DNA from 2 places in the Streptomyces sp. NPDC059355 genome. Region 2 is predicted to be linked to the other one. Evidence: predicted binding sites of a transcription regulator. Region 2 holds the regulator's gene; the other holds the start of a gene.
What was found. The regulator HspR, encoded in region 2, represses chaperone genes until heat shock. The targets are predictions, from matches to a motif close to TTGAGNNNNNNNNNCTCAA.

Region 1: the regulator HspR is predicted to act here: its motif matches at 3,262-3,280, upstream of lon (endopeptidase La).

Annotation. Positions count from the first base shown of each region.
Region 1 is NZ_JBHYXN010000044.1:28,401-37,502, forward strand. Features, by position in the region: gene ACFXGI_RS31150 (protein phosphatase 2C domain-containing protein) at 1-216, shown strand, start outside; gene ACFXGI_RS31155 (MarR family transcriptional regulator) at 229-681, opposite strand; gene lon (endopeptidase La) at 840-3,239, opposite strand; gene ACFXGI_RS31165 (DUF4097 domain-containing protein) at 3,348-4,103, opposite strand; gene ACFXGI_RS31170 (DinB family protein) at 4,158-4,712, opposite strand; partial or broken gene ACFXGI_RS31175 (sulfurtransferase) at 4,695-5,567, opposite strand; gene ACFXGI_RS31180 (DUF6232 family protein) at 5,718-6,218, shown strand; gene ACFXGI_RS31185 (hypothetical protein) at 6,215-6,559, shown strand; gene ACFXGI_RS31190 (hypothetical protein) at 6,588-7,013, opposite strand; gene ACFXGI_RS31195 (MarR family winged helix-turn-helix transcriptional regulator) at 7,010-7,444, opposite strand; partial or broken gene ACFXGI_RS31200 (hypothetical protein) at 7,531-7,951, shown strand; gene ACFXGI_RS31205 (heparan-alpha-glucosaminide N-acetyltransferase domain-containing protein) at 7,924-9,102, opposite strand, start outside.
Region 2 is NZ_JBHYXN010000033.1:83,179-92,280, forward strand. Features, by position in the region: partial or broken gene ACFXGI_RS27340 ((Fe-S)-binding protein) at 1-1,786, opposite strand, end outside; gene ACFXGI_RS27345 (sugar transferase) at 1,908-2,510, opposite strand; gene dnaK (molecular chaperone DnaK) at 2,716-4,563, shown strand; gene grpE (nucleotide exchange factor GrpE) at 4,563-5,252, shown strand; gene dnaJ (molecular chaperone DnaJ) at 5,292-6,479, shown strand; gene ACFXGI_RS27365 (heat shock protein transcriptional repressor HspR) at 6,481-6,933, shown strand; gene ACFXGI_RS27370 (helix-turn-helix transcriptional regulator) at 7,046-8,059, opposite strand; gene ACFXGI_RS27375 (hypothetical protein) at 8,386-8,700, shown strand; gene ACFXGI_RS27380 (TIGR03618 family F420-dependent PPOX class oxidoreductase) at 8,843-9,102, opposite strand, start outside.

The DNA.
Region 1 (9,102 bases), on a different contig from region 2:
GGGCGGGTCCGGGCGCTGGCGGCGCTCACGGACGGGGCGAGCCGGTGGACGGACACCTTCGGGGAGGGCGACTGGGCGCAGTGCCTGGCGGTGCTCCGCAAGGAGGGCGCGCAGTCGCTGATCGCCCGGGTCCGCATCCTGGAATCGGACCCGGCCCGCCCCCGCGGGCGCGGCAAACGCCACGACGACGCCTCGGCGGCGTACGCGGAGCTGTAGTCCCTCCGGGCCCTACTCCGCGCCCTGGTTCAGCTGTCGAAGGAGCCGGGCGAGCTCCGCGACCTCTCCCCGGTCCCAGTCGGCGAGCTTGCGCATGTACTGCTCGCGCCGGGCCCCCCGTACGCGCAGGAACCGCTCCCGGCCCTCGTCCGTGAGGCCGACCAGGGAGGCCCGGCCGTCGGCGGGGTCCGGCTCGCGCGCCACCAGCCCCAGCACTTCCAGGGCCCGCAGCTGCCGGCTCATGGTGGCCTTGCCGACGCCGAAGTACGCGGCGAGCTCGGTGGCCCGCTGCCGCCCCGCCGCCTCCAGCCGCACGAGCAGCCCGTACGCGGCCGGTTCCAGCTCGGGGTGGAGCGCGCGGGCCATCTCCCCGGAGGAGGCCCTGGCGCGCCGGAGGAAGACGGACAGTTCCCGCTCCAGGGCAAGGAACTCCTGGTCTTCGCTTCCGTGCACGTCCGCTCCCATCGCTGATGTCCTGAGGCACCAGTATTTCGCAGCGCGCCCGCCACCGGCCCGGGACCCCGCCCGGGCGTCCCCCCGGACGGAGTCCGGGGGGACGGTCCCGGGCCGGTGGGGTCCGCGGGGAGTGGGCCCGGGCCGTGCGCGGCCGGCCGGTGGGCCGGTCAGGCGGCGACGGTGACCGGGACGGCGTCCGACTGGCGGAGGGCCAGTTCCAGGACCTGGCGCACGTCCGTCACCGGGTGGACCTCCAGGCCCGCCAGCACCTCGGACGGGACGTCGTCCAGGTCGGCCTCGTTCCGCTTCGGGATGATCACCGTGGTCAGCCCGGCCCGGTGCGCGGCCAGCAGCTTCTGCTTGACCCCGCCGATCGGCAGGACGCGCCCGGTCAGCGAGACCTCGCCGGTCATGGCCACGTCGGTGCGCACCTGCCGCCCGGAGAGCAGCGAGGCGAGCGCCGTGGTCATCGTGATGCCCGCGCTCGGGCCGTCCTTCGGCACCGCGCCCGCCGGGAAGTGGATGTGCACACCGCGGTCCTTCAGGTCGGCGACCGGGAGCTCCAGCTCCGCGCCGTGCGAGCGCAGGAAGCTGAGCGCGATCTGCGCCGACTCCTTCATGACGTCGCCGAGCTGCCCGGTGAGGGTGAGTCCGGCGGCGCCCGTCTCGGGGTCGGCCAGCGAGGCCTCGACGAACAGGACGTCCCCGCCCGCGCCGGTCACGGCGAGCCCGGTGGCCACGCCGGGGACGGCGGTGCGCCGCTCGGCGGGGTCCTGCGCGGACTCCGGGACGTGGTGCGGGCGCCCGATGAGACCGCGCAGGTCGTCGGCGCCGATGCGCAGCGGCAGCTCCCGCTCCCCCAGCTCGTGCTGGGAGGCCACCTTGCGCAGGAGCCGCGCGACGGACCGCTCCAGCGTGCGCACGCCCGCCTCCCGGGTGTACTCCCCGGCCAGCTTGCGCAGGGCGTCCTCCTCCAGCACCACCTCGTCGGCGCCGAGTCCGGCGCGCTCCAGCTGACGGGGCAGGAGGTGGTCGCGGGCGATGACGACCTTCTCGTCCTCGGTGTAGCCGTCGAGGCGGACGAGCTCCATGCGGTCGGCGAGCGCCTCGGGGATGGCCTCCAGGACGTTGGCGGTGGCCAGGAAGACGACGTCGCTCAGGTCCAGCTCCACCTCCAGGTAGTGGTCCCGGAAGGTGTGGTTCTGGGCGGGGTCCAGGACCTCCAGCAGTGCGGCCGCCGGGTCTCCGCGGAAGTCCGACCCGACCTTGTCGATCTCGTCGAGCAGGACGACGGGGTTCATGGACCCGGCTTCCTTGACGGCCCGTACGATCCGGCCGGGCAGGGCGCCGACGTACGTACGCCGGTGGCCGCGGATCTCGGCCTCGTCGCGGACGCCGCCGAGGGCGACGCGGACGAACTTGCGGCCCATGGCGTGGGCGACGGACTCCCCGAGGGACGTCTTGCCGACGCCGGGGGGCCCGACGAGCGCCAGTACGGCGCCGCCGCGGCGGCCGCCGACGATGCCCATGCCGCGCTCGCTGCGCCGCTTGCGCACGGCGAGGTACTCGGTGATGCGGTCCTTCACGTCGCTCAGGCCGGCGTGCTCGGCGTCCAGGACCGCCCGGGCGCCGCGGATATCGTACTCGTCCTCGGTCCGCTCGTTCCAGGGCAGTTCCAGGATGGTGTCGAGCCAGGTGCGGATCCAGGAGCCCTCGGGGGACTGGTCGCTGGACCGCTCCAGCTTGTCGACCTCCTTGAGCGCGGCCTCCCGTACCTTCTCGGGCAGGTCGGCGCCCTCGACGCGGGCGCGGTAGTCGTCGGACTCCTCGCCGTCCTTCTCGCCGTTCAGCTCGCGCAGTTCCTTGCGCACGGCCTCCAGCTGGCGGCGCAGCAGGAACTCGCGCTGCTGCTTCTCGACACCGTCCTGGACGTCCTTGGCGATGGACTCGGCCACGTCCTGCTCGGCGAGGTGGTCGCGCAGCCAGGTGATGGCGAGCTTGAGGCGGGCGACGGGGTCGGCGGTCTCGAGCAGCTCGACCTTCTGGGCGACGCTCAGGAAGGGCGAGTACCCGGAGTTGTCCGCGAGCGCGGACACCCCCTCGATCTGCTGGACGCGGTCCACGACCTGCCAGGCCCCGCGCTTCTTGAGCCAGCTGGTGGCGAGTGCCTTGTACTCCTTGACGAGCTCGGTGACCGACCCGGGCAGCGGGTCGGGCAGCTTCTCGTCGACGCTCTCGCCCTCGACCCAGAGCGCTGCCCCGGGCCCGGTGGTCCCGGCCCCGATCCTGACGCGGCCGACACCGCGGATGAGCGCCCCGGGGTCCCCGTCGGAGAGCCGGCCCACCTGCTCGACGGTCCCGAGCACACCGGTGCCGGCGTACTTCCCGTCGACGCGCGGCACGAGCAGCACCCGGGGCTTCCCGCTCCCGACCGCCGCCTGGGCGGCCTCGACGGCCCCCCGCACCTCGGCATCGGACAGGTCCAGCGGAACGACCATCCCCGGCAGCACGACCTCGTCGTCAAGCGGCAGCACGGGCAGAGTGAGCGTTACGGACGTCGAAGCCATGATCTTCCCTCCGGCAGTGAAGTTGAGCTATGCCGACTCAATGCATGTGCGCCGCCCAATGTTCCCCAACACCCGTTCGCCCCCGGCGAACACCCCTCGCCGGCGGACTCAGGGGGCGGGCTGGATGCGGATGTCGCCCGAGGAGGTCTGGACCTTGAGGTGGGAGGGGGCCGTGGGGGTGGAGGGGAGGGTGTTCCGGGTGCCGGAGCCGGTGGCCGTCGTGATCTCGTACGGGGCCGGAGGGACCCTGAGGGTCACGTCGCCCGAGCTGGACTGCGCCATGACCGATCCCGGCGGGCTCGCGAACGTCAGGCGCATGTCGCCCGAGGAGGCGCGGAGGTCGGCCGTCGGGGCGGTCAGGGCGGTGGCCGTGATCGACCCCGAGGACGTACGGACCTTCAGGGGGCCGGTGGTGCGGTCGGCCGTCACGTCGCCCGAGGAGGACGAGAGGTCCGCCCCCGCCACCCCGGTCACCGAGATGCGGCCGCTGCTGCTCGCGAGCGTGACCTTCGCCGAGGCCGGGACCTCCAGGCGGTAGTCGACGAAGCAGGGGGCGGAGCAGCCCTCCGTGAAGGTGAGGACCCCTCCCGACACCCGCTGGCCCGGCTTCGGCGCCGCGTCGCCGCGGTAGTGGACGGTCCGGTGGACCGTGACCCCCGGGCCCGCGCCGGGGCTGACCTCGATGGAGCCGCGCCGGGCGTCCTTCACCTCGACCGCCGTGACGGCCTCCCCGACCGTCACGTCGGCCGTCGCCGTCCTCTGCTGCTCGGCCTCCCCGAAGGAGCAGCCGTAGAGCAGCAGTCCGGCGGCCATGAGGACGACCACCGTCCGACTGAAGCGCAATGACGTGATGTGAGAAGGCATGCACACCAGTGTGGTGAGACCGGGCACCGACCTCGATGGGGGCCGTACCCGGGTTCAGACGCCGATCGCGCCGTCGATCCGCTCGCGCAGCAGGTCGGCGTGGCCGTTGTGGCGGGCGTACTCCTCGATCATGTGGATCAGCACCCAGCGCAGTGACACCTTCCCGCGCCATTCGTCCTCGGCCTCCACGTCCAGATCGGGCGCCGCTGCCGTGAACGACCGCGCGAACGCGACCTCGTCCCGCCAGGCCCCCCACGCCGCGGCGACGGCCCCCGGGCCGGAGGCCGCCCCGTCGAAGTCGCCGTCCGGGTCCGCCTCCGAGGAGAACAGGGCCGGCGCCTCCTGCCCGGCCAGGACCCGGCGGAACCAGCGGCGCTCCACGTCCGCGAGGTGGCGGACCAGGCCGAGCAGCGAGAGCGTGGACGGCTCCGCCGACCGCAGGGCCAGCTCCGCGTCCAGCCCGGCGCACTTCAGCTCCAGCGTCGCGCGCTGCGCCGCGAGGACGTCGGTGAGCAGGAACCGCTCGTCTCCCGTCGCGGGCCCGGCGAAGCGGTCTTCGGAGCGCGCACCGTCGAAGAACCGCCCCCGCCGGCCCGTCACCGCGGGCAGCTCCGGGCGCATGGCCCAGTCCGTCCAGGAGCCGTCGTAGACCGCCAGGCCGGAGTGGCCGGCGAGGGTGGCACCCAGGGCCAGGACGCAGGCCGTCACTCCCGAACCGCAGCTGAAGTACAGCCGCTCCCGGTCACCCGCCAACGCCCGGAAGACCTGGCGGAGTTCCCCGGCGGGCCGCATCAGGCCGCCGCGCTGGAGGTCGCCGAACGGCAGGTTCACCGCGCCCGGCATGTGGCCCCCGCGCAGCCCCGGCCGGGGTTCCGGGGCCGCGCCGGTGAAGCGTTCGCGCGTACGGGCGTCCAGTACGAGCGCTCCGGGATCGGCGAGGGCCGCCCCGACGGCGGCGAAGTCCACCAGCAGTCCCGGTCGCGGCCGGGCCGTGAAGGAGCCGGGCGGACCGTCGTACGCCGGTCCGCACTCCTCGACGGGCAGCCCGGCCGCGGCCCATGCGGGCAGCCCGCCGTCCAGGACGGCCGCCCGGTCGAAGCCCATGGCGCGCAGCATCCACCAGGCCCGCGCGCTGGAGTGGATGCCGGCGCCGTCGTAGACGACGACCGTACTGGTGTCGTCCACTCCGAGCCCGCGCAGCGCCTCCTCGAAGGCCGCGGCCGCGGGCATGGCGTGCGGGGCGGGGGCGTCGTGGTCGGACAGGGCGCCGTCGAGGTCGAAGGGCCGGGCACCCGGGATCCGCCGGCCGGCGCCGCGGTGGGCGCCGACGGAGGCGTCGAACACGACGAGCCCCGGCTCGCCGAGCCGGCCGGCCAGCCAGTCCGCCCCGACCAGCGGCGCGGGCGGGGCGGGTGGGGCGGGCGGCGCGGTCGGGGCGGACGCGGCGGAGCGGGAGACGGTCATGCGGCACCTCCGGGTGGGTCGGCGGGCCGCGCGGACGAAGGGGCCCGCCGCACATCCTCCTACGGGGCCCGAAGATGCCCGCAAAGCGCCTTGCCGGTAAGGGGGTTCGCGAGGATCCTGTGCCCTACATCCGGGCGTGGGGGGAGCCGTATGGCCAAGAGTGTCGTCACCGATGTCGTCGTCAGCCGAAGAGTCCTGTGGATCGGCGCGGAGGCGTATCCGCTGAACAACATCGCGAGGGCGACGACCGTCAGCGTCGACCCCCCGCGCGGGCAGGCGGTCGCGCGCTTCCTGAAGTCCGCCCTGACCGTGATCGTCCTGACCGTCGTCGCCCTCGTCGTGCTCCCGTCGGACTACCAGGACGCGGCGGTGGTGGTCGCGCTCGTGCTGCTCGCTCTCCTCGTGGTGCAACTGGGCGGCGTCGTCCTGGGCAAGGCGTACTACGCGCTGGTGATCGAGACCGCGGGTACGCCGAACACGGCGCTCGTCACCACCGACCGGGACCTCGTCCACGAGCTCGTGCGCATGATCATGGAGGCGATCGACAACCCGCAGGCCAGCTTCCACCAGCAGGTCACGAACTACATCGGCCAGGTCGGGGACAACTTCAAGGTCTTCGGCACCGGCAACGTCGGGAAGGCAGGCAATTGACCGGCAACGAGGACTTCCGGATCGGGCAGGTCGGCGACAACTTCCAGGTCTACGGAACGAACAACATCGGCAAGATCGGCACGCAGAACAACGCGCCGCAGGACCCGCAGGCGGCGCTCCAGGAGCTGATCAGCCTCATCGAGGTGCTGCGGGGACGGGTCCGGGAGGACGACCGGGCGGTCCTGGACGCATCCCTCGACACCCTGACCGAGGACGACGTGGAGCACGGCGCGTTCCGCCGGGCCCTGGGGAGCGTCTCCGGGGTCGCCCAGCTGGTCGGCGAGGTCGGCCTCCCGGTGGCCGAGGCGGTCCGCCGGGTGATGGCGCTCTTCGGCGCATAGGCGCCGAGGCGGACACCGAGGCGGACTCCTAACCGGACTTCTCGGCGGACTCCTGCGAAGGGAACGGAGCGAGGTCGGGCTCGACCCAGCCCGACCTCGCCGGCGCCCCTGCCAGCGTCGCCGGACGGTAGAAACGGGTCAGCAGCCGCTTGTCGAGCAGTGCCGGGTTGCGCCCGAGGAACGCGTCGAAGCCGGCATCGCCCCCGCCGGGCGCGGCCGCGTGGTGTCCGACCAGTTCCACCCAGGCGCGGCTGACCGTGGCGTTGTACTTCTGCGGGGCACCGGCGTAGCGCGCGGTGCGCCGGATTCCCTCACTGACCAGGCCGACGGCCTCGGGCACCCCGCACCGCCGTACGGCCAGCCACGTCAGGTGGACGTGCTCCCGGTGGCCGAACCGCTCCGCGGTCGCCATCACTTCGGCCATCAGCTCCTCGAAGGCGGGGGGCGGGGTCATCGGGACACCTCCGTCATCGCTTGCAGGGCGTCGCGCAGGCCGGCGATCACCTCGGCGGGCAGCCCGCCGAGAGCGCGCCGCTCCAGGCCGGTGACGGCCTCGCGGATGGTGGCGGCGGCCGTGCGCCCGGAAGGCGTCAGCTCGATGAGCACAGCCCGGCGGTCACCGGGGCGGGTGCCGCGGGTGATGTGGCCGCGCCGCTCCAGGCGGTCCAGCACGCTGGTCAGCGTGGTGGGGCGGGTGCCGACGGCCGCCCCCAGCTCGGACACGGTGCGCCCGCGCCCGTCGGCGAGGTTGGCCAGCGCGTTGATCTCGGAGGCGGTCAGGTCCAGGTCGGCCAGCTCCGCGGCGAGGACCTGGAGGGTGGCGTGGGTGGCCCGTTGGAGCGCGAGCAGGGCCGACCATTCGGATGACACGATTTCGGAGTTCACAATTTCGGACTATACGATTTCGTACCATCGGTGGCAAGCAAGGCCCGCACCTCCGGGCCGCTGGGGACACGGCCCAGCGTGCGGTCATGGATCCGGAAACGATCACTGTCCCGGACGCCCGCGAGTGGACCCCCGACCCGGAGCCGGTGCACCGCATGCTCTCCGAGCCGGTCGCCGGCGGCGCGGCCCTCGGCCGGGTCGACCCGCCCTCGCCGGACGAGATCGCGCGGCTGCTCGACCGGGTGCCGGCGGCCGCCCGGTCCGGGGACGCTGCCCTGCGCGTCGCCCACCTGGGCGGTCGCCTCGTCGGACTGGGCTACCGGCAGCGCTGCGCCCGTCCGACGCACCGGCCGCACGCCGATCTTCGGCTTCACCGAGTACGGGCGCCTCCCCGGCTGCGTCGCCGTAGGGGACCGCCGCTACGACGAGGTGTTCTGTATGCCGGACCTCCGGGCCGACCGGCCGAAGGAGCCGCGCCCTCAAGGACAGTGGCCCGGCCGGGCGTAGACGGAGATCCGGGCGCCCCGGACCTCGTCCGTCGAGCACAGGTCGAAGTGCGAGGCCAGCGTCTGGCGTTTGACCGCCTCGCGGGGGTACGGGTCCAGCGGCTGGTCCGCCGGGTCCGTGAGGGCCACCACCCGGGGGGCGTCCACCAGGCGGGTCCAGATCCGCGCCGTCGGGAGCTCCGTGCCCTGGAGGCTGCGCGAAGCCGCCGGGGTGCGGTCCAGGGCCAGGTCGCGCAGGCTCCCGTACAGCCCGGGCGAGGACAGCAGCCACTCGCGCCGCCGTGAGGGCATGAACAGCACGGCGTCTCCCGGCCGCGCCCGTTCCCGTACGGCGGCGGCCACCGCGAGCACGTCGTCCTTGCGGCTCTCGGGCGTGCGCAGCCACACCGACCACCACCCGAACGGCACCAGCAGGGCGCCCACCAGCAGCCACGGCCACCACCCCCGGGCCGCCGCCAGCCGGGCCCCGGCGAGGAGGGCGAGCCCGGCCAGCGCGTAGAGCACGTACCGGTCCACGTACCAGGGGTGGACGAGGGAGACCGCCATGAGCAGGCCGGGCGGGACGAGGGTCAGCGGCAGGGCGACCCGGACCAGCTCCCGCGGTACGGCCGGGCTCCGCGCGAGCAGCAGGGCGGCCGCCGCGACCACCCCGTACGCCGCCCAGTCCCGCCAGCTCGGCCTGCCGAGCCAGCCCAGCTGCTGCTCCGCCTGCCGGGCGCTCACCACGGCCAGCGGCAGCAGCAGGGCGACCACCGCGGCGGCGCTCCACCGCCAGCCGCGCGAGCGCCAGGCGGCGACCCCGTGCGCGAGGAGGGCCAGTACGGCGAACTCGTGCAGCCAGCAGCCCAGCAGCAGGACCACGGCGTACGCAACCCACCGCTCGCGCAGCATCAGGTACGTCGCCCACACCACGGCGGCCGCGACGAGGGCGTACGAGCGCCCCTCCTGCGCGTACATCTGCACGGGCGGCAGCACGGCGTAGGCCGCCCCGGACCACAGCGCGGCCCGCTCTCCCGCCAGCCGGTGCGCGACGGCGGCCACCCCGGCGGCCGCGAGGGCGGTGGCGGCGACCGACGGCAGGCGCAGCGCCCACAGGCCGCCCGCGCCCGGCCCGCCGCCCGGCCCGGCTCCCCCGCCGTCCCAGGCCGCGAA
Region 2 (9,102 bases):
GCTGCGTGTGGTGGATGACCTCGTACTCGCCGCCCAGCTGCGGGTACTCGTTCGCGATGGTGTTGAAGCAGTGCGGGCAGGTGGAGACGATCCGCTTCGCCGACTTCGGCTTCTTCGTCTCCGGGTCGTCGTCGTCCTCGCCGAACGCCATGTTCAGCATGGCCACGTTCTCCTGGGCCAGCTGCTGGAACAGCGGCTCGTTGCCCAGGCGGCGCGGGGAGTCACCGGTGCACTTCTCGTCGCCGCCCATGATCGCGAACTTGACGCCCGCGATGTTCAGCAGCTCGGCGAAGGCCTTCGTGGTCTTCTTCGCGCGGTCTTCCAGAGCGCCCGCGCAGCCGACCCAGTACAGGTAGTCGTACTCCGAGAGGTCCTCGGCGTCCTTGCCGACGATCGGGACCTCGAAGTCGACCTCCTTGGTCCACTCCACGCGCTGCTTCTTGGCCAGACCCCAGGGGTTGCCCTTCTTCTCCAGGTTCTTGAGCATCGTGCCCGCCTCCGACGGGAACGCGCTCTCGATCATCACCTGGTAGCGGCGCATGTCGACGATGTGGTCGATGTGCTCGATGTCGACCGGGCACTGCTCGACGCACGCACCGCAGGTCGTGCAGGACCACAGCACGTCCGGGTCGATGACGCCGTTCTCCTCGGCGGTGCCGATCAGCGGGCGCTCGGCCTCCGCCAGCGCCGCCGCCGGAACGTCCTTCAGCTGCTCCGCGGTCGCCTTCTCCTCGCCCTCCATGGTCTTGCCGCCACCCGCGAGCAGGTACGGCGCCTTGGCGTGGGCGTGGTCGCGCAGCGACATGATCAGGAGCTTCGGGGACAGCGGCTTGCCCGTGTTCCACGCCGGGCACTGCGACTGGCAGCGGCCGCACTCCGTGCACGTGGAGAAGTCGAGGATGCCCTTCCAGGAGAACTGTTCGACCTGGGAGACGCCGAAGACGTCGTCCTCGCCCGGCTCCTCGAAGTCGATCTCCTTGCCGCCGCTCGCCATGGGCTGCAGCGCGCCCAGAGCCGTCGAACCGTCCGCGTTCCGCTTGAACCAGATGTTCGGGAAGCCGAGGAAGCGGTGCCAGGCGACGCCCATGTTCGTGTTGAGCGAGACCGTGATCATCCAGGTGAAGGAGGTGACGATCTTGAGCGCGGCGAAGAAGTACGTCAGGTACTGGATCGTGCTCAGGCTCAGCCCGTCGAACGCGGCGATCATCGGGTACGAGGCGAAGAAGCCCGGCTCCCAGCCGTCGACGCCGTGCTGGACGCCCTCCAGCGCGCGCAGCGTCATGATGCAGACGCCGACGATCAGGATGACGGCCTCGACGAAGTACGCCTGGCCGGTCTTGGAACCCGCGAAGCGGGACTTGCGGCCCGCCGCGCCCGGCCGGCTCAGCTGCCGGATCACGATCAGGGTCACGATGCCGAGGACGGTCATCAGGCCGAGGAACTCGGTGAAGATCTCGTACGGCAGCCAGTCGCCGATGATCGGGATCAGCCAGTCGGCCTGGAAGAGCTGACCGAAGGCGTTCACGATCGTCAGCAGCAGCGAGAAGAAGCCCACCGCCACGAACCAGTGCGCGAAGCCGACGATGCCCCAGCGGTTCATGCGGGTGTGGCCGAGGAACTCCTTGACCAGGGTGATGGTGCGCTGCGTCGGATCGCCGGTGCGGGTGCCCGCGGGCACTGGCTGGCCGAGCCGCACGAAGCGGTAGATCTGCACGGTGGCACGGCCGAACAGCGCGACGGCCACCACCGTGATGACCAGCGACACGATGATCGCGGCGAGTTGCATGGAAGGGCTCCTCGGGCGGCACTTACTAAGCGGTAACTTATGAAGTCAAGGCTTGAGGGTACCCATTCCCCGCGCCGCAATGTAGGTGGGCGGGCGGTGATCTGTGTCGCTCAGGCATGCCTCAGGAGCGCCTGTGCCGACAGGCCGCCCGAGGGGTCTGAGCCAGGATCGCGAGATCCATCCCCAGCCAATGGCTCTCCACATAGTGCCGGTCCAGCAGGGCCATCTCTTCCCAGGGGAGGTCGGATCGCGCACTGACCTGCCACAAACCGGTCATTCCAGGGCGTACGAGGAGCCGGTCGGCCCGGTCCGTACGCGGTTCGGGGCGCGGCCCGACCAGCGACATCTCGCCGCGCAGCACGTTCAGCAGCTGCGGCACCCCGTCCAGGGCGCCCCGCCGCAGTGCCGCCCCCAGCCGCCCCGCCCCGTCCGTGCGCAGCCGCCAGGTCAGGAAAGGCCGCCCGGCGAGCCCCGCCGCCGGTTCCCGTACGAAGGCCCGCCCGCCCTGGGCCGCGTACAGCAGGGCGGCGACGGCCAGCAGTGGCAGCGCGAGCAGCCCGGTCAGCGCGGCGGCCCCGAGGAGGTCGACCACCCGCTTGGCGGACAGGTCCGGCAGGTCGGGCAGGTCCGGCAGGTTCCGCCGGCGCGCGAGGGGGTGCGGGCTCGCGGGGCGCCGTCGTACGAGGTGCCGGATCGGGGGGAGCGTGAGCGGCGGCAGCGGCATGGGGGCACCCTGCATGCGCCTCCGGCGGTTTCGGCGGTGCCGCGCAGTGGGCCGCCGCAGCATCGCCCGCTCGGCCCTCGGGAGGCTTCTGTGAGCGTAAGGCCGCGATAAAAGTTGAGCCGCCTCCACTCATCTCTGTTGACGTTCGCGCGGTGGTGGGGCATGGTTGAGTCTGTTCCACTCAAGTCAGCTGGAGGAAATCAAAATGGCACGTGCGGTCGGCATCGACCTGGGCACCACTAACTCCGTCGTCAGCGTTCTCGAAGGCGGCGAGCCCACCGTCATCACCAACGCCGAGGGCGCCAGGACCACGCCGTCCGTCGTCGCCTTCGCCAAGAACGGCGAGGTCCTCGTCGGCGAGGTCGCCAAGCGCCAGGCGGTCACGAACGTGGACCGCACCATCCGCTCCGTCAAGCGCCACATGGGCACTGACTGGAAGATCAACCTGGATGGCAAGGACTTCAACCCGCAGCAGATGAGCGCCTTCATCCTGCAGAAGCTGAAGCGCGACGCCGAGGCGTACCTGGGTGAGAAGGTCACGGACGCGGTCATCACCGTCCCGGCCTACTTCAACGACTCCGAGCGCCAGGCGACGAAGGAGGCCGGCGAGATCGCGGGCCTGAACGTCCTGCGTATTGTCAACGAGCCGACTGCCGCCGCCCTGGCCTACGGCCTCGACAAGGACGACCAGACCATTCTCGTCTTCGACCTCGGTGGCGGCACCTTCGACGTGTCGCTCCTCGAGATCGGCGACGGCGTCGTCGAGGTCAAGGCGACCAACGGTGACAACCACCTCGGTGGTGACGACTGGGACCAGCGCGTCGTCGACTACCTGGTGAAGCAGTTCGCCAACGGCCACGGCGTGGACCTCTCCAAGGACAAGATGGCGCTCCAGCGCCTGCGCGAGGCCGCCGAGAAGGCGAAGATCGAGCTGTCCTCCTCCACGGAGACCACGATCAACCTGCCCTACATCACGGCTTCCGCCGAGGGCCCGCTGCACCTGGACGAGAAGCTCACGCGCGCCCAGTTCCAGCAGCTGACCGCGGACCTGCTGGACCGCTGCAAGACCCCGTTCCACAACGTCATCAAGGACGCCGGCATCGCGCTGTCCGAGATCGACCACGTGGTCCTGGTCGGCGGCTCCACCCGCATGCCGGCCGTCGCCGAGCTCGTCAAGGAGCTCACCGGCGGTCAGGACGCCAACAAGGGCGTCAACCCGGACGAGGTCGTCGCCATCGGCGCCACCCTCCAGGCCGGTGTCCTCAAGGGTGAGGTCAAGGACGTCCTGCTCCTCGACGTGACCCCGCTGTCCCTCGGCATCGAGACCAAGGGCGGCATCATGACCAAGCTGATCGAGCGCAACACCACGATCCCGACCAAGCGCTCCGAGATCTTCACGACGGCCGAGGACAACCAGCCGTCCGTGCAGATCCAGGTCTACCAGGGCGAGCGCGAGATCGCGGCGTACAACAAGAAGCTCGGCATGTTCGAGCTGACGGGCCTGCCCCCGGCCCCGCGCGGCGTCCCGCAGATCGAGGTCTCCTTCGACATCGACGCGAACGGCATCATGCACGTCACGGCCAAGGACCTCGGCACGGGCAAGGAGCAGAAGATGACCGTCACCGGCGGCTCCTCGCTCGGCAAGGACGAGGTCGACCGCATGCGCCAGGAGGCGGAGCAGTACGCGGACGAGGACCTGCGCCGCAAGGAGGCGGCCGAGTCCCGCAACCAGGGCGAGCAGCTCGTCTACCAGACGGAGAAGTTCGTCAAGGACAACGAGGACAAGGTCCCGGCCGAGGTCAAGACCGAGGTCGAGGCCGCCGTCGCCGAGCTGAAGGAAAAGCTCAAGGGCGAGGACACCACCGAGATCCGCACCGCGACCGAGAAGCTCGCCGCGGTCAGCCAGAAGCTCGGCCAGGCCATCTACGCCGACGCGCAGGCCGCCCAGGGCGCTGCCGGCGGCGCGGGTGACGCGGGCCAGGCCAAGGCCGACGACGACGTCGTCGACGCCGAGATCGTGGACGAGGACAAGCCGAAGGGCGGCGCTGCCTGATGTCGGAGGAGACCCCGGGCTTCGAGGAGAAGCCCGAAGTCCCCGCCGACGGCACGCCTGACGACGCCGCCGAGCCGAAGGCCGCAGCTTCCTCCAAGGAGGAGGCCGCGGCCCCGGCCGGGGACTCCGCAGCAGCACAGTCCGCCCAGTCCGCCCAGGACAGCGGTACGGCTCTGCTGGCGCAGCTGGACCAGGCCCGCACCGCGCTCGGTGAGCGCACCGCGGACCTCCAGCGGCTCCAGGCGGAGTACCAGAACTACCGCCGCCGGGTCGAGCGGGACCGGATCGCCGTCAAGGAGATCGCGGTCGCGTCCCTCCTGACGGAGCTGCTCCCGACCCTGGACGACATCGGCCGGGCGCGGGACCATGGCGAGCTGGTCGGCGGCTTCAAGTCGGTGGCCGAATCGCTGGAGACCGCCGCGGCCAAGATGGGGCTGCAGCAGTTCGGCAAGGAGGGCGAGCCCTTCGACCCGACGATCCACGAGGCCCTGATGCACTCGTACGCGCCGGACGTCACCGAGGACACCTGCGTGGCGATCCTGCAGCCGGGGTACCGGATCGGCGAGCGTACGATCCGCCCCGCGCGGGTCGCGGTGGCCGAGCCCCAGCCGGGCGCGGCCCCCAAGTCCGAGTCGGCCGAGGCCGACGCGCCTTCGGACAAGGACACGGATGCCCCCGACAAGGGCTGACGTTGAACCAGTAGCGGTACGAGAGGAGGGACACCGGGGATGAGCACGAAGGACTTCGTCGAGAAGGACTACTACAAGGTCCTCGGTGTCCCGAAGGACGCAACCGAGGCCGAGATCAAGAAGGCGTACCGGAAGCTCGCGCGCGAGTTCCACCCGGACGCCAACAAGGGCGACGCCTCGGCCGAGGAGCGCTTCAAGGAGATCTCCGAGGCCAACGACATCCTCGGCGACGCCAAGAAGCGCAAGGAGTACGACGAGGCCCGCGCCCTGTTCGGGAACGGCGGCTTCCGCCCCGGTCCCGGCGGGGGCGGCGGCTCGTTCAACTTCGACCTGGGCGACCTGTTCGGCGGCACCCAGCAGGGTGGCGGCGGCGCGGGCGGCTTCGGCGGTGGCGGCGGCCTGGGCGACGTCTTCGGCGGACTGTTCAACCGCGGCGGCGCGGGTCCCGGTACCCGGGTCCAGCCGCGCCGCGGCCAGGACATCGAATCGGAGGTCACCCTCTCCTTCACGGAGGCGGTGGACGGGGCCACGGTCCCGCTCCGGATGTCCTCCCAGGCGCCCTGCAAGGCCTGTTCGGGCACCGGCGACAAGAACGGCACGCCGCGCGTGTGCCCGACCTGCGTCGGCACCGGCCAGGTCTCGCGGGGCAGCGGCGGCGGGTTCTCGCTGACCGACCCCTGCGCGGACTGCAAGGGCCGCGGCCTCATCGCCGAGACCCCCTGCGACGTCTGCAAGGGCAGCGGGCGGGCCAAGTCCTCCCGCACCATGCAGGTCCGGATCCCCGCGGGCGTCTCCGACAGCCAGCGGATCCGGCTGCGCGGCAAGGGCGCCCCGGGCGAACGCGGCGGTCCCGCCGGAGACTTGTACGTTGTCGTCCACGTCGACGGCCACCCGGTGTTCGGGCGCAAGGACGACAACCTGACGGTCACCGTCCCGGTGACCATCGCCGAGGCGGCCCTGGGCGCCGACATCAAGGTCCCGACCCTGAACGGCCCTTCGGTGACGCTGAAGCTGCCGCCGGGCACCCCCAGCGGCCGTACGATGCGGGCCCGCGGCAAGGGAGCGGTCCGCAAGGACGGCACCCGCGGAGACCTGCTGGTGACGGTGGAGGTCGCTGTTCCGGCCTCGCTGTCGGACAAGGCCCGCGAGGCGCTGGAGATGTACCGCGACGCGACGGAGTCGGAGGACCCGCGCGCCGTGCTGTTCGAGTCCGCGAAGGGAGCATGACATGGACGGCCGCCGCAGGAGCCACTACCAGCTCACGGACGACACACCGGTATACGTGATCTCGGTGGCCGCCCAGCTCTCGGGCCTGCATCCGCAGACCCTGCGCCAGTACGACCGCCTCGGCCTGGTCTCCCCGGACCGGACGGCCGGCCGCGGCCGGCGCTACTCGGCCCGCGACATCGAGCTCCTCCGCACGGTGCAGGCGCTGTCCCAGGACGAGGGCATCAACCTGGCGGGGATCAAGCGGATCATCGAGCTGGAGAACCAGGTCGCGGCGCTCCAGCAGCGCGTGGCCGAGCTCTCGGCGGCGGTGGACGGCGCGGCCGCCGTGCTGCAGCAGCGCGAGGCCCAGGTGCACGCCTCGTACCGGCGGGATCTGGTCAAGTACCAGCCGCCGGTGGCGGGCAACGCCCTGGTCGTCTGGCGCCCCGCGCCGAAGCGTCAGGGCGACTGACCGAGCCGTCCTCATGCGCACGCCGCACGCAGGCGGCACGCGCGCGCACGGCACGCACGCACGACACGCACGCACAGGCCCCGTCCGGGATTCCGGGCGGGGCCGGCTCGTTTCAGTCGCCCTCGTCCTCCAGGATCCCGGAGCGCGCGATGAGGAAGCCGAGCTGGGCCCGGCTGCCGCTGCCGAGGGTGCTGGCGAGCTTCGCGATGTGCGCGCGGCAGGTCCGTACGTTCATGCCCAGCCGGCGGGCGATGGCCTCGTCCACGTGCCCCTCGATGAGGAGCTGCGCGATGGTGCGCTGCACGCCCGAGATGCCCCCGCGGGTGTGCTGGTACGTGACTTCCTCCTGGAGCGGCACCGCGCGGTGCCAGAGCTGCTCGAAGACCTTGATGAGGTAGTCCACCAGCCCCGGGTGGCGCAGCTCCAGGGCGACCTGGCGGTCGTCGCTGGCCGGGATGAAGGCGACGGTCCGGTCGAAGATGATGAGGCGCTCGAAGAGCTCCTCCAGCGTGCGCACCTCGACCTTGCCGGCCTTGAGGAGGTCGACGTACGCGAGCGTGCCGCGGCTGTGCCGGACGGTGTGCTGGTAGAGGGTCCGGATCCGGACACCGCGGTCGGTCAGCGGCTGGTCGCGTTCCAGGGCCTCGGTGAGCTCCAGACTGGGGCGGGCGCCGCCGGGCTGGATGGTGAGCATCTCGGTGTGGCACTCGGCCGTGGCGAGGTTGAGGGCCGCGTTGATGGGGTCGAAGCCCTCGAGGACGGTGATGGCGTGGGTGCTCGCCGGACTCTGCGCGCTGATGGCGAGAAACGGCTCGAAAGCCTCGGACAGTTCGAGTGAGTCGCGGCGCCTGTCGCGGATCTCGCGTTCGATCGGATGCAGCCGCTGTGCGAGTGCCACCGCCGGTGGAACCGGACGGAGGGAATTTACGTCATCAGGATCTGGCTGCAACAACGCCAGATCGAGCAGGCAGGGTGCCGTTTTGACATCCCCACGTGCGATACGTCCCGTGCGCAGCGCGCTCGTGTAGAGCCGTGCCCCCTCGCTGCACAGCTCGGTGACCGAGTGGGGATGTGTCGCTTTTGTTCTGTTTGTGGTCAAATCTCCACCCCCCAGGGTCCTGAACATGCAAGAACATGATGCATCGTCCCTGTGGCAGCGACGTGCCTGAATGAGCCATCGTCTGACAGGCGGGGGAGAGGATTTCATCAAGTGAGGACGAAGCCGACCATGAACAAGAGAATGCTTCGCTCGGCGCTTGCCACCGTCATCTTCTCGGCTGTGGCCGGTCTGGGACTTGCCGGGGTCACCCTGGGGGGAGCTGAAGGGGGTGCCGCAGACCTCCAGGCGGCGCCGCTGGAGGACAGCGGATGGCGCGCGGCACCGATGGACAGTGGATGGCGCTCGGCCCCCGTAGGCGCCGAAGCGGGCGTCGTTGGCGTGGAGAGCGCGGCATGACCCCCGACGACCGCGGTTTCCGTCGCGAAATGGCCTCTGCCTACCGCTCCGGCTGGCAGTTCATCGACCTCGCCACCGCCATCCCCCACCCCGGCGACTCGCTGATGGTCACCCTGTTCGGACAGCCCATCGTCATCACGCGCGAGGAGGACGAGGACGTCCGGGCGTACCGGTGCCTGCGCCGCCCCCGCGGTGCGCCGCAGCCCGTCCGCTGCGAGGTGCGCTACGGAATGGTCTTCGTCAACCTTGATCAGCGCGACCACCAGCTCTTCGAACCCGATATCACCACCGCCACCCCCCGCAGTGCCTGAAGCGATTCCCCCGTCGTCGCAGATCGCTCCAGGTGCTTCCCCCACACAACGGCGCCATCGTGGACCTGACCACGATGGCGCCGTTGTGATGTCCGCGTCCAGTGCTTGAACCGGACAAGGTGAAAACCGAACTGTTTCTTCTTCAGGCCCGGCCCATCGCCCGGTCGAGGGTGATCTCCAGGACGACCCGGTCCGGATTGGGCGACGGCGTCCGTCCGTACCGCTCCGCGTAGCGCGCCACCGCCTCGGCGACCGAGGCCTCGTCCGTACGGATCACCGCGTGCCCCTCCAGCGTCGCCCAGCGCCGCCCCGCCATCTGGCACACGGCGACCCGCGCGGGGCCCGCCTGCGCGCCCTGCGCCGCCAGCACGTTGCGGATCTTCTTGCTGTTCTTGTTGCTGA